Regions from separate parts of the Stutzerimonas sp. C6.4V genome, predicted to be linked through region 2. Evidence: predicted binding sites of a transcription regulator. Region 2 holds the regulator's gene; each other region holds the start of a gene.

Region 1 (4,887 bases), on a different contig from region 2:
GCCCTTGCTCGATCCTGCCGAGCTGACTGATGGCGCCGTCACAGGGGTTCAGGATTGCGCCCGGGGTCTGGTCGAGCGGACGAGCTCCATCCTTCAAGGCACGGGTAAAGAAGGCGTTGAAGTGCTCGAACGCGGTCGGCTCTTCGATCTGAGCTTCATGCATCGGTACACCGAAATGCCGAATGAACGCCTTGATGAAGGTGTTCTTCACCCACGGCAGGCGGCACTCGGCGAGGCAGCCAGCCAGACGGGAAATGAGGTGGTGTGGCAGCAGATACTGGCTGAGTACGAACAACTGATCTTTCATGGTTGACCTTTTCATTGCTGGATCGGCGTGTCGGGCAGGTTGCCCCATTCACCCCAGGAACCGGGATAAGCCTTCACGCGGGGATAGCCCAGAGCCTTGGCCAGCAGGTAGGTAAAGCCGGAGCGGTGATGCGTCTGGCAGTGGGTGATGATTTCCTTGTCGGGGCTGATCCCCAGTCCAAGCAGACGCTCGGCGATGTCTTCGCGGATGCGCAGTGCTCGCGCCGGGTCCATGCCTGACGTCCATTCGAAATTGATTGCCCCGGGGATATGCCCGCCGCGTGCCGCCAGGACCTTCTGGCCACGGTATTCCTCCGGCGAGCGGGCATCCCAGACAGCCAGATCGGCCGCACCCAGACGGCTCTGCAGGTACTCGCGGGTAGCACTCGGCGAATCATGCAGGTGCAGCGTCAGTGGCCGCTCGGAGGGGGAGGGTACATCGGTCGACAGCGGGCGCTGCTCATCCAGCCAGGCGTGCAGCCCGCCATTGAGATAGTGGTAATGCGTGTGACCGATCACATCCAGCAACCAGATGAAACGGCCTGCCCAGCCACCGCCCTCATCGTCATAGACCACGTAGACCGCATCGGGACGATGCCCCAGGGCACTGAACAGCGCCTCCAGCTGCGCTTTGCCGGGTAGCTGTCCCGGTGCCGGCGGCAGGCCGCACTGGGTCTGTTTGGGGTCCACGAAGCGGGCGCCGGGCAGATGGCCCTCGGCGTAGCGGGCAGCGCTGGTCAGGTCGACAAGGATCAGTTCGGGTGCATCGAGGCGTGTGGCCAGGTCGGCCGGCTCGATCACCAGGGGCAGATTGGAGAAGGCGGACACGGCAAGCCTCTGTCGGTGGTGAAAGAGCGGAGTCTAGCGAAAAAGCTCAACGCCCGCGCTTGCTGAACGCAGCCAGCGCCCGCTCGATGCACTGAGCGGTCTTGTTGAAGGCCTGCAGGCCGACATCGCTGAATGGCATGTTCTGCTGGTCAGCCACCACCAGCATCACCACCCGGCCTTCATGTGCGATGGAGCGCAGCAGCACATGATCGCCTGGAAACAGGGCCTTGAGTCCGCCCGGCAGCTGCGCGGAGAACTGCGCCGCATTGTCCGGGGTCAGCCTCAACAAGCCGGGCCTGTCCAGCAGTCGACGCAAGACCTGGCTCTGGTCCGGCACGAGGGTGAGCCTCGCTGCTTCCCCGCTCAAGCCTTGGGCCTGCTGACCGACCAGGCGATTCTGCCGGCGGTCCACCAGCATCAGCAGAACGCGATGCATGCCGGTGCTGGCCACCGCCTTGCAGGCAGCGGCGGTGAGCTGCATGACGTTGCCGTAGGGTGTGCGTTCGCTGAGCAGCTCTCGGCAGAGATCCCGCCATTCGCTCAAGGCTTCAGCCGTGGGAGGCTTGGCCAGCCTGGCGGTCTGGAATCGGCTGTTCCAGGGCCACAACAGGCCCTGTGCAGGATGCCAGAGATCGGTTCGCCCAATCGACTGGGCGCTGGTGACGGCTTGCTGATGCACCATCTGCTGCAACTCGGCCAGGGGCACCTGCAGATAGAGCCCGGCGAGGCGCTGCCAGCGCAGGCTGTGAATGCCGCTCCAGCTGTGATGGGAGGACAGCGCCAGGCCGTTGGCAAGAACGATGGTATTGCTTGGCAGGGTCAGCCAGCGGCGCAGGTCCGGATTGGCGTCCAGCATCTGCTGCTGGTGCAGCGGATGTTCATTGTCGCGGGCGATATGCAGCGCCTTGATCAGCATGCGCCGGTTTTCGCTGAGCAGGCGATAGCCCTGGGGAATCCAGCCGGGCAGTGCCCAATGCTCGGTCAGGGCCACGCAGAGTTCCAGCAGCGATACGCCCAGCAGCGATTGCTCGACCTGACGGGCCGGTTCCCCGTTGACCAGTACGCGCTGTTCCCAGGCCTCGAGCAGCTCTGGATAGGCTGCAATCAGTGTCCAGACCGGGGAGAGAAACAGCAGGCTGCTCCAGTGGATCTCCTGCCAGAGCCGGGCGAGGCGAGCGGCGAACAGGCCGTTGGCCTGCTGGCTGGCGTGTCGGCTGATCAGCACCATCTGCCTGAGCGGTGCGGGTATGTCCCCCGTCTGCGCTGCGGGAATGCGCTGAAACAGGGCTTCGGCACGCTTGAGGCCGATGCGGCTGAGAGCCACTTCCAGGCTTTCTGCCGGCTTGTTGGCGGCGGCTGCGTCCCGGTTGGCTTCGCGAATGACGTTGAGTGCCAGTACCGGGCTTTCCTGGATCAGCTCGGCAATCTGCCGCATCGACTTGCTGCTGTCGCGCAAGGCGCGCTGCACGCGGCCGTAGGGCTCGGCGAAAGCGGGCAGCGCTACGGCGTCCAGAACCTTGATCCAGGCAGGAAGCGTACGGGGGAGCGGGGTCGTGGTCATGATGTCGCCGAACTAGCATTTCATCGGGATGGCCTTTAGTCTGGCGCAAAAGTTCCGATAACCAGAACAATTCTTTTCATCTGGCCTTTTCACCTGACCCCGCTCGAGCCCGTGCACCCTTGTACGGCCCGTTTCAGGTGCCTCGAAATCAGGTTTTAGACGTACCTACCTATGGCAAAGATAATCGGCATCATCGTGGTAATCGCCAGCGTGCTCGGCGGGTTCATCCTTTCCGGTGGCAAGGTCGGCGCGCTCATCCACCCCTTCGAAGTCATGATCATCGGTGGTGCTGCCCTGGGCGGGTTCCTGCAGGCGAACCCCGGCAGCACGACCAAGATCGTGTTCAAGAAGTCGCTGCAGATGTTCAGCTCGCGGTTCACCCACAAGTACTACCTGGAAGTGCTGGGGATGCTCTACGAGATCCTCAACAAGAGCCGTCGCGAAGGCATGATGGCGATCGAGGCCGACCTCGAGGACCCCAAGGCCAGCCCGATCTTCAGCAAGTATCCGGCCGTGCTCAAGGACGAGCGGATGACCGCTTTTGTCTGTGACTACCTGCGCATCATGTCGTCCGGCAACATGGCTCCGCACGAGCTGGAGGGACTGTTCGACATGGAGTTGAACGGGCTGAAGGAGGAACTCGACCACCCCTCCCATGCCGTGGCCAAGATTGCCGATGGCCTGCCCGCGATGGGTATCGTGGCGGCGGTGCTGGGCATCGTGATCACCATGTCGATCCTGGCATCGGCTACTAACGCCGAGATCGGGGAAAAGGTTGCCACGGCACTGGTGGGTACCTTTCTCGGCATTCTCGCTTCCTATGGTTTCTTCGGGCCCCTGTCCGGGGCGCTCGAGCATGACGCCAAGGAAGAGCTGAACCTCTATGAAAGCATCAAGGCGACCCTGGTCGCGTCTGCGTCCGGCATGCCGCCGACGCTGGCCGTGGAGTTCGGTCGGAAGGTGCTCTTCCCGGCGCACCGCCCGAGCTTTGCCGAGCTTGAACAAGCCATGCGTGGCAGCTAAGCGCGACCATGGATAATACCCAACCAATCATCGTCAAGCGCGTCAAGAAAGTCGCTGCCGGTCATCATGGTGGCGCCTGGAAAATCGCCTTTGCCGACTTCGCAACGGCCATGATGGCGTTCTTCCTGGTGATGTGGCTGATGTCGTCGGCCACCCCCGAACAGAAGCGGGCCATCTCCGGCTACTTTCAGGACCCCATCGGCTTTACTGAAAGTGCCAGCCCCTACGTGATCGACCTGGGCGGTACACCGACCCCGGCACCGGATCGCACGCTCAACGACGTGGTCGATCCAGCGCAGCAGCAGACCCAGGCGAAGCCTGAAGCCGAACAGGTCGAGACGTTCTCCGAGCAGGCGGAAACCTTCGCCGAGCAGCTGGACCGAGAGCGGCTCGATCTGTTGCTGCAGGAACTGCAGAACAAGGTTGATGAAAACCCGGAGCTGACGCGCTTCAAGGATCAGATCCTGTTCGAGATCACCCAGGACGGCCTGCGTATCCAGATCATGGACGCGGCCAACCGGCCGATGTTCGCCCTGGGTAGCGCACAGTTGCAGCCCTATTTCGAGGACATCCTGCTGGCCATGGCCGATACCATCCGCGCGGTGCCCAACAAGATCAGCATCAGCGGCCACACCGATGCCAAACCCTATTCGGGACGGGGCGAGTTCGGCAACTGGGAGCTGTCGGCCGGGCGTGCCAACGCCGCTCGTCGCGCGCTGGTCGCCGGCGGCTATCCTGAGGAGCAGCTTGCCCGCGTCGTCGGCTATGCCTCGTCAGCGTTGTTTGACCGGGAAGATCCGCTGAACCCGGTCAACCGCCGTATCGACATCCTCGTCCTGACCAAGCGGGCGCAACGCGATATCGAAGGCGAGCAGTCAGGTGCCGCCAATGAGCCCGCCGAGGCGGGAGGTTCCGGCGTGGCGCCACCTGCCGGGGCCGCCGCTGCTCCTGGTTCGGGCGATCCGCTCCAGCCTGCGCAATTGCGCGAGCGGCTGAACATCTTTGAAGACGGTGTGCTCGAATTCGACCAGCCTGGTGGCAACTGAGCCGCGCGGGTCCTGACGGCCGGCCTGCTAGTAGTCGGCCTCTGGCAGGCTGCTGATGATGTGGCGATAGCTGTTCATGCGCTGTGGCTGGATTTCTCCCTGCTCCAGGGCTTTGAGCAGCGC
Region 2 (4,887 bases):
ATGCGCGTTTTCATCACCGCGCTCTGCAAGTCGGCCGTCACTACGTCGAGGTTGGATACCGCCTTGGCCATGGCCTCGTCGCCACTGTTGGAGCCCAGGCGCACCAGACGGTTACGCACCAGCACCAGCTCACCGACCATGTTCATGATTTCGTCGAGCCGTGCGGTGTCGACCCTTACGGTGGTTTCCGCTTCAGCTGCATGTTTTTCCGGGGCAGCGGCGGGCTTGGGAGGTTCTGACCTCGCCGGTGCTGCAGCCGGCTTGCTGGCCGGTGTCGCGGCTGGCTTTGCCGAAGCGATGTTCTGGGCTGCCGGAGAAGCGGCCGGCTTGTTGACGGGGGCGGTGACAGCGACTGCAGCCGCGGCCTCCGGCTCGAACTTGCCCTTGCCGTGAAGCTGGTCCAGCAGCGCTTCGAATTCATCGTCGGTGATCTCATCACCGCTGACCGCCGCAGGGCCAGCTCCGACGGCGGGCTCGGCAGCGGGGCCAGCAACCGGCTCGGAAAACTGTCCAGTGCCATGCAACTGGTCGAGCAATGCCTCGAATTCTTCGTCGGTAATTTCATCGCTGGGCGCAGGCGCAGCGGCTGCAGGCGCTGCCTCGGTCACCGGGGTTGCAACGAACTGCCCCTTGCCGTGCAACTGGTCCAGCAGCGATTCGAACTCGTCATCAGTGATTTCGTCGCCGCCGTCGCCAACAGCAGGGCTTACCGCAGCGGCATTGTCGAGCGCACCGAGAAACTGTTCGAATTCATTGTCGGCGGTGGCCAACTCGGGCTCGGGCATGACAACAGCAACGTCAGGCACGGCAACAGGCGCATCCGCACCGGCCGGCTCAGCCAGACGCGCCAGCGCTGCGAGCAGTTCAGGCGAAGCCGGAGTGACCTCAGTGCGCTCACGCACCTGGCTGAACATTTCATTGACGGCGTCCAGCGCCTGCAGCACGACATCCATCAATTCCGAGTCGACGCGTCGTTCACCCTTGCGCAGGATGTCGAAGACGTTTTCAGCGATGTGACAGCACTCGACCAGCTCGTGCAACTGGAGGAAACCGGCACCGCCCTTTACCGTGTGGAAACCGCGAAAAATCGCATTGAGCAACGCGGCGTCGTCGGGGCTGCTCTCCAGCTCCACCAGTTGCTCTGACAATAGTTCGAGAATCTCGCCGGCCTCAACCAGGAAGTCCTGGAGGATTTCTTCATCGGCGTCGAAGCTCATATTCACCTTCCCCTAAAAGCCCAGGCTTGAAAGCAGATCATCGACATCGTCCTGCCCGGATACGACATCCTCACGTATATCGGCATGCATCTGCGGACCTTCACCGTTGGAAGTCGCTTTTTCCTGTTTTTTCTTTTCCTGCTCGGCGAGCAGCTCTGCATGATCGTGCTTTATGCCGGCCACACGGTCGACTTGGCCGGCCATCAGCACCAGATTCAGCAGGTTGCTTTCAAGCTCGGTTATCAGACGGGTCACCCGCTTGATCACCTGGCCGGTGAGATCCTGGAAGTCTTGGGCCAGCATGATTTCGCTGAGATTCTGCGAGAGCTGGCTGCCGTCGTTCATGGTCCGCTGGAGGAATTGGTCAATGCGTTTGACCAGGTCGCGGAACTGTTCGGCGTTCATGTCACGACGCATGAAGCGCTGCCAGTCGGCCGTCAGGCTTTGCGCTTCGTAGCTTACGTAGTTGACCAGCGGCGCTGACTCCTCGACCAGATCCATGGTGCGGTTTGCCGCTTTCTCGGTCATTTCCACCACATAGGACAGCCGGTCGGTGGCGTCTGTGATCGGTGATGGGTCTCCACCAGCGGCACAGGTATCCATCTCCAGCTTGACGATGGCGTTGTGCAGTTCGCGGGTGAGCTTTCCGACTTCATGATAGAGACCCAGATTGCGGGCCTGATTAAGCTCGTTGAACATCTGCGCAGCGTCGTCGAAGCGGCCTTGCTGCAGGCTTTCAATCAGTTGGGGTGCATGGGCCTTCAGAGTCGCTTCGAACTCTGCAAGGCTTTGGTCTGTTTGCGTCATAGTGCCCTCGCGGCGTTACTTCAGCCGTTGACGCGCTCGAAAATCTTTTCGATTTTCTCTTTGAGCACTTGAGCCGTGAATGGCTTGACCACATAGCCGTTTACGCCTGCCTGTGCTGCCTCGATGATCTGGTCGCGCTTGGCTTCGGCAGTCACCATCAATACCGGCAGATGCTTCAGACGATCATCGGCACGCACTGCGCGCAACAGATCGATGCCACTCATGCCGGGCATGTTCCAGTCGGTGACGAGAAAGTCGAAACTGCCACTCTTGAGCATCGGCAGCGCGGTAGTACCGTCATCGGCCTCGGCCGTGTTGGTAAAGCCCAGATCACGCAAGAGATTCTTGATGATCCGTCTCATTGTCGAGAAGTCGTCGACGATGAGAATCTTCATGTTCTTGTCCAAGTACACCTCCGTAAATCCCGAAATCCCCAGCGCCCGCTCACGGTTCATGGCGGGCTCCGTGAATGAAGCTCGTAAAAAGCGGCCTCGAAATGCGTTATGCAAACCGGCTGCTAGCGGGCACGCCACTCGCCGAGGCGAGCTCGCAGACGCGCCGCGCACTGGCTGTGCAGCTGGCTCACCCGCGATTCGCTGACGCCCAGAACCTGGCCGATCTCCTTCAAGTTCAACTCTTCGTCGTAGTACAGCGAAAGCACCAGTTTTTCACGCTCCGGCAGGTTCGATATCGCATCGGCCAGGGCTTGCTGAAAACGCTCGTCCTCGAGATCACGAGACGGTTCCGGATGTGCACTGGCGGCTTCCTCGCCGAACTCCCCGTGCTCGCCCTCCGTCAGCAGGTCATCAAAGCTAAACAGGCGGCTGCCCAGGGTGTCGCCCAGAATGCCGTAGTACTCATCGAGACTCAATTTAAGTTCGGCCGCAACTTCATGATCTTTAGCGTCGCGACCGGTTTTGGCTTCAATTGTGCGAATCGCCTCGCTGACCATGCGCGAGTTGCGGTGAACCGAGCGCGGCGCCCAGTCACCCTTGCGCACTTCGTCGAGCATCGCACCTCGAATGCGGATGCCTGCGTAGGTCTCGAAACTGGCGCCTTTGCCGGAATCGTACTTCTTGGACGCCTCGAGCAGACCGATCATGCCCGCCTGCATCAGGTCATCGACCTGCACGCTCGCCGGCAAGCGCGCCAGGAGGTGGTAGGCGATGCGCTTGACCAACGGCGCGTACTGATCGATGAGCTGGTATTGAGCGTCTTTAGCCTGAGCTTTGCTGTAATACATACCGAGTCCAGCCGCTATTGTTCGTTAGGCTCTGAGGCGGGCCTGACCAGGCGCTCCACAAAAAATTCCAGATGACCACGCGGCGTTGCCGGTAGCGGCCAGGTATCGACCTTCTGTGCAATTGCCTTGAAGGCCAGTGAAGACTTCGCTCGCGGATAGGCCTCGTACACGGCGCGCTGCTTCTGCACGGCCTTTCGAACCGCCTCGTCGTAGGGGATCGCGCCGACGTACTGCAGCGCCACGTCCAGGAAACGCTCCGTCACCTTGGTCAATTTGGCGAACAGGTTACGGCCTTCCTGGGGCGCATGGGCCATGTTGGCCAGAACCCGGAAGCGGCTGATGCCATAGTCTCGATTGAGTAGCTTGATCAGCGCGTAGGCATCGGTGATCGAGGTCGGCTCATCGGTCACCACCAGCAGCACTTCCTGCGCGGCGCGGACGAAACTCACCACGCCGTCGCCGATACCGGCCGCCGTGTCAATGATCAGGACGTCGACATCGCTGCCAATGTCGCTGAATGCCTGGATCAGCCCCGAGTGCTGCAGGGTCGACAGCTGGACCATGCTTTGCGTACCGGAAGCGGCCGGAACGATGCGCACGCCGCCCGGCCCCTGAATCAGCACATCGCGAAGATCGCATTCGCCGGAAATGACGTCGGCCAGCGTGCGCTTGGTCGTCAGACCAAGGAGTACGTCGACATTGGCCAGCCCCAGGTCAGCATCGAGCAGAACCACCCGCCGCCCGAGATCGGCCAAAGCCAGCGCCAGATTGACCGACACGTTGGTCTTGCCGACGCCACCCTTGCCGCCGGTCACCGCAATCACCTGTACGGGATGCATACCCATGTTTACACGCCTATATCTTGCTGGGGCCCGGAGGCCATCGATGCGTTCAGCGTGAACGCGTCATCTTTGTCTGTGTGAAAGGCCGGTGCGTTCATCCGACCTTCCGTGAACCGTTGTAGAGCTCGGAAAACATGTCAGCCATCGCCTCCTCGCTGGGCGCCTCCTCTGATTGCAGACTCACCGCCCGACTCACGAGCTGGTGGCTGCGAGGAAGGTGCAGGTCATCAGGGATGCGCGGGCCATCAGCGAGGTAGGCTATCGGCATATGCTGGCTGATCGTGAGCCCAAGGACATCTCCAAGGCTACCGGCCTCATCCAGTTTAGTCAGAATACAACCAGCCAGCCCACAACGCCGGTAGTTGTGCCACGCAGCCTTGAGCACCTGGCTCTGGCTGGTCGCGGCCAGCACCAGGTAATTCTTCGATTTGATACCCCGGTCAGCCAGTGCTTCGAGTTGCTTGCGCATCATCGGGTCGCCTGCCGGCAGACCGGCCGTGTCGATGAGAATCAGGCGTTTGCGGGCCACCGACTCGAGGGTCTTGCTCAACGGCTGGCCGGGATCGATCTGGAGGACCGGCACATTGAGGATACGACCGAGGGTCTTGAGCTGCTCCTGCGCACCGATGCGGTAATTATCCATACTTGCCAGGGCAATGCTTTGCGGCCCGTGCTTGAGCACATAGCGTGCCGCCAGCTTGGACAGGGTGGTGGTTTTTCCGGCACCCGCCGGACCGACCAGAGCAATGATGCCGCCCGCTTCCAGCGGCTCGGCCTC
Region 3 (4,887 bases), 540 kb from region 2:
GATGGATCGGTCCATATCGCCGACTCGCAGCATGGTATGCAGCAGTCTCATGGTTTTCTCTCCTCATTCGACAAGGCGTGTTGCGGTGCAGAAAGCATAACCCCGGCTTGTGGCCGGGGTTAGTCAGGTGCGACAGGACAGTCAGGTCAGAACTGTGTGCGGCCCTTGTTCGCGGCAATGCGCATGCGCAGCGCGTTGAGCTTGATGAAGCCACCCGCGTCGGCTTGATCGTAGGCTCCCGCATCGTCTTCGAAGGTTGCGATGTTGGCATCGAACAGCGAGTCATCGGACTTGCGGCCAGTAACGATGACATTGCCCTTGTAGAGCTTCAGACGGACCACACCGTTTACATTGACCTGTGACGCGTCGATCATCTGCTGCAGCATGCTGCGCTCGGGGCTCCACCAGTAGCCGTTGTAGATCAGGCTGGCGTACTTGGGCATCAGCTCGTCTTTCAGGTGAGCGACTTCCCGGTCGAGGGTGATGGATTCGATGGCGCGGTGGCCCTTGAGCATGATGGTGCCGCCGGGGGTTTCGTAGCAGCCGCGAGACTTCATGCCTACGTAGCGGTTCTCGACGATGTCCAGTCGACCGATGCCGTTCTCGCCGCCGACCTTGTTCAGGTAGGTCAGGACTTCGGCCGGCGTCATGTCCTTGCCGTCGATGGCAACGATGTCGCCCTTGCGGTAGGTCAGCTCGATGTAGGTTGGAGTGTCCGGCGCGGTCTCGGGCGAGCGGGTCCAGCGCCACATGTCTTCTTCGTGCTCGGTCCAGGTGTCTTCCAACACGCCGCCTTCATACGAGATATGCAGCAGGTTGGCATCCATGGAATACGGCGACTTCTTCTTGCCGTGGCGCTCGATCGGGATCTCGTGGCTGGCGGCGTAGTCCATCAGCTTTTCACGCGAGAGCAGATCCCACTCGCGCCAGGGCGCGATTACCTTGACGCCGGGCTTGAGCGCGTAGGCGCCCAGCTCGAAACGGACCTGATCGTTGCCCTTGCCGGTAGCACCGTGGGAGATGGCGTCGGCGCCGGTCTCGTTGGCGATCTCGATCAGGCGCTTGGCGATCAGCGGACGGGCAATGGAGGTACCCAGCAGGTACTCGCCTTCGTAGACGGTGTTGGCACGGAACATGGGGAACACGAAATCGCGAACGAACTCTTCGCGCAGGTCGTCGATATAGATCTCTTTGACGCCCATGGCCTTGGCCTTGGCTCGGGCTGGCTCGACTTCCTCACCCTGACCGAGGTCAGCGGTAAAGGTCACCACTTCGCAGTTGTAGGTATCTTGCAGCCACTTGAGGATCACCGAGGTGTCCAGGCCACCGGAATACGCCAGGACCACCTTCTTTACGTCGGCCATTGCCATCCACTCCCGGGATTGTAAGGAAAGCGGCGATTCTACTGGTCATGGAGTCCCTTTTACAGGGGAACGAGACTCAAGGTGCTCAGGACGAGGGAACAGCTGCTTCCGCTGCAGCGGTGACGGCTGCCGGCGCCCGATCCAGACGGACAGTGACACGCCGGTTCCTGGCTCGATTGGCTTCGCTGTTATTGGCGACCAGCGGATAGCGCTCGCCATGGAAACGCAGCGTGATCTGCTCCTTGGGCACGCCATTGGCGATCAGGTAGGCCTCGACCGCCAGCGCACGACGGCGGGACAGGTCGCGGTTGGTCAGGCGGTTGCCGCTGTTGTCCGAGTGGCCATCGAGCTGGATTCGGTTGACACTCGGATCGGCCTTGAGAAATTGCAGGATGATATCGAGCCTGGCCTGCCCTGACCGGTCCAGAACAATGTCGCCCGCCGGAAAGCCGATCTGGGACTGACGGATCTGATCGAAGTTGACGGGCAGCAATTTTGCGTTGCAGGCACGGAAATCCTCATAGGCCTTGGCGAAACGTGCCGGGAGCAACCGGACTTCGAGCGCCTCGCCGCCGTGCAAGGTGCGATGGCGAACCAGCGGGCTACGACCTTCCAGCAGTCCCGCCAGTAGACGACCGGCCTGCAGTGCAGAACTGTTGAACGCAATGTCGTCCCTGGCAACCGACACCACCCCTAGATTGATATCGCTGCGTTGCGGCTGCCAGGGCGCGGCAGCCGCCAGCAGGGTGGCCGAGCCGCTGCCCAACCAGCGGTCAGGTGAGCGCAGCCGAAAGGTCGCCTGCTCGCCAGCGCGCCGGACAAACTCTCCCGCGCCGAATCCGGCGACCGGCTGGCTCAAACGGCACTCGAACTGATCCCCCTCAACCTGCCACAGCACGTTCTCCAGGCGTGTCTGGAAAGTGATGGCATTGGCCGGCGAGGCCAGAAGGCAAGCCATGATCAAGGGGCGCAGGCGCACTGGAGGCTCCACGGGCTGTGTGTACAAAGGGGTATCGGTGCGTCCGGCAGAAACTTGAACCACCGTCCAGTCAGCCCCGCCAATACCGGCAAGCGCCCCTGTCTCACCTTCGGCGATTTTTTCGCGCGTTTCCGGTAGCATTCCCGCACGTTTTACCGCCTGGAAATCTGCATGTCCGACCGACTGACACTACTGCGCCCCGACGATTGGCACATCCACCTGCGCGACGGCGCAGCGTTGCCGCATACCGTGGCGGACGCCGCACGCCAGTTCGCGCGCGCCATCATCATGCCGAACCTGGTGCCGCCAGTACGCAATGCCGCCGAGGCGGACAGCTATCGCCAGCGCATCCTCGCCGCCCGTCCGCACGGCAATGCGTTCGAGCCGCTGATGGTGCTCTACCTCACCGATGGCACGCAGCCCGACGATATTCGCGCCGCCAAGGCCAGCGGCTATGTGTTTGCCGCCAAGCTCTACCCGGCTGGCGCCACCACCAATTCGGCATCCGGCGTCACGCGCATCGAGAACATCTTTGGGGTACTGGAAACCATGGCAGAGGTTGGCCTGCCGCTGCTGGTCCATGGTGAGGTGACGCGTTCGGAAGTCGATATATTCGATCGTGAGAAGTACTTCATCGACGAACAGCTGAGCAAGATAACCGAGCGATTCCCGACGCTCAAAGTGGTGTTCGAGCACATCACTACGCGTGACGCGGTGCAGTTCGTCGAAACAGCGAGCGGCAACGTCGGTGCTACGATCACTGCCCATCACCTGCTCTACAACCGCAACCACATGCTGGTAGGCGGCATCCGCCCGCACTTTTTCTGTCTGCCTATCCTCAAGCGCAACGTGCATCAGGAAGCGCTGCTCGATGCAGCCACCAGCGGCAATCCAAAGTTCTTTCTCGGCACCGACTCGGCACCGCACGCCCAGCACGCCAAGGAAAACGCATGCGGTTGTGCCGGTTGCTATACCGCGTTCGCGGCCATAGAGCTCTATGCCGAAGCGTTCGAACAGCGTAACGCTCTGAACCGCCTCGAAGCCTTTGCCAGCCATTTCGGCGCCGACTTCTATGGCTTGCCGCGCAATACCGACACGATCTCCCTGGTGCGCGAGTCGTGGAGCGTCCCGGGCAGCCTGCCGTTTGGCGAACACAAGCTGGTGCCCTTGCGGGCCGGCGAGACCCTGCAATGGCGACTGGAGACAAGCGCATGAGTGACGAGCAGTTCGACGACGAACTCGAAGGAAACGTCCCAGGCAAGCCTCGGTCGGCCATGGCACGGCGCTTCCGTGGCTTCCTGCCGGTGGTGGTGGATGTAGAGTGCGGCGGCTTCAACTGTGCAACCGACGCCCTTCTGGAAATCGCCGCCGTGACCATCGGCATGGATGAACAGGGTCTGCTCTATCCCCAGGACACCCTTTTCTTTAGGGTCGAACCCTTCGCTGGTGCCAATATCGAAGCCGCCGCGCTGGAATTCACGGGCATCAAGCTCGACCACCCGCTACGCATGGCTGTTCCTGAATCCCAGGCGATGAACGAGATCATCCGCAGCGTGCGCAAGGCAGTCAAATCGGCCGGCTGCAAGCGCGCCATCCTTGTTGGCCACAACAGCAGTTTCGACCTCGGCTTTCTCAATGCCGCAATTGCGCGCTGCGATATCAAGCGCAACCCCTTCCACCCTTTTTCCAGTTTTGACACGGCGACCCTGGCCGGCCTCGCCTATGGCCAGACCGTTCTGGCCAAGGCCTGCCAGGCGGCGGGGATCGACTTCGATGGTCGCGAAGCACATTCGGCCCGCTATGACACCGAGAAGACAGCCGAGCTGTTCTGCGGAATCGTCAACCGCTGGCGAGAGATGGGCGGCTGGGAAGAGTTCGACGAATAGTTAAAAGACACGCAGTCTGGAGGCGAACGCCTTAGTCAGCACGGCGGGAATGCTGCAACAAGAAAAGCCGGGTGCCGGGCGCTCGTCCGACCCTCCGGCTTTTTTTGTTCAATGTCTGGCGTTACAACGGCTTGCCGCGATTACCGTGTTCGCTGACGAAGGCCTGCATGGCCTTGAGGTCGTTTGGCAGCACGGTGCAACGCTCAGGACGTTCGAACAGGTCGGCAAGGTGAGCCGGAAGCTCCAACGCCTTGCCAACACCCGCCTTTTCCACTGCCTCGGGGAATTTCACCGGGTGAGCGGTGCCCAGCGTTACCATGGGTGTCGCCAGGCTGCGGCGGCACTCACGGGCGGCATAAACGCCGATGGCCGTATGCGGATCCAGCAATTCGCCGGTGGCCTCGAACACGTCGGCGATGGTCTTGCAGGTCTGCTCGTCGTCAACTGCCAGGGAGTCGAACAGTCTCCGCGCTTCGGTCCAGCGCTCTTCATCGACCGATAGCGTGCCACTGGCCTTGAACGCGCTCATCAGCTCGGCAACCGCAGCACCGTTGCGCCCGTGCAGGTCGAACAGCAGGCGCTCGAAGTTCGAGGAGACCATGATGTCCATGGACGGCGACAGTGACGGATGCAGAGTGTCCTTGTCGTAGCGGTTGCC

Evidence for each region. Region 2 encodes FliA, which starts transcription of late flagellar genes. Its sites were predicted from a motif close to CTAAAGTTTNNNNNNNNNNNGCCGNTAA; they were not measured.
Region 1: a site for FliA is predicted at 2,729-2,756, ahead of motA (flagellar motor stator protein MotA). Genes of this name have one in related genera too.
Region 3: a site for FliA is predicted at 2,375-2,402, ahead of AC4LFW_RS12865 (flagellar protein MotY). Genes of this name have one in related genera too.

The regions. Positions count from the first base shown of each region.
Region 1 covers NZ_JBZUBM010000002.1:1,264,282-1,269,168, forward strand. The annotation lists gene asd (archaetidylserine decarboxylase) at 1-307, opposite strand, end outside; gene AC4LFW_RS21515 (rhodanese-like domain-containing protein) at 319-1,134, opposite strand; gene AC4LFW_RS21520 (HDOD domain-containing protein) at 1,181-2,695, opposite strand; gene motA (flagellar motor stator protein MotA) at 2,867-3,718, shown strand; gene motB (flagellar motor protein MotB) at 3,727-4,764, shown strand; gene rsgA (small ribosomal subunit biogenesis GTPase RsgA) at 4,792-4,887, opposite strand, start outside.
Region 2 covers NZ_JBZUBM010000001.1:2,205,889-2,210,775, forward strand. The annotation lists gene AC4LFW_RS10325 (chemotaxis protein CheA) at 1-1,217, opposite strand, end outside; gene AC4LFW_RS10330 (protein phosphatase CheZ) at 1,230-2,024, opposite strand; gene AC4LFW_RS10335 (chemotaxis response regulator CheY) at 2,045-2,419, opposite strand; gene fliA (RNA polymerase sigma factor FliA) at 2,542-3,267, opposite strand; gene fleN (flagellar synthesis regulator FleN) at 3,282-4,112, opposite strand; gene flhF (flagellar biosynthesis GTPase FlhF) at 4,204-4,887, opposite strand, start outside.
Region 3 covers NZ_JBZUBM010000001.1:2,748,367-2,753,253, forward strand. The annotation lists gene gloA (lactoylglutathione lyase) at 1-51, opposite strand, end outside; gene AC4LFW_RS12860 (argininosuccinate synthase) at 147-1,364, opposite strand; gene AC4LFW_RS12865 (flagellar protein MotY) at 1,450-2,343, opposite strand; gene pyrC (dihydroorotase) at 2,515-3,558, shown strand; gene rnt (ribonuclease T) at 3,555-4,229, shown strand; gene thrC (threonine synthase) at 4,351-4,887, opposite strand, start outside.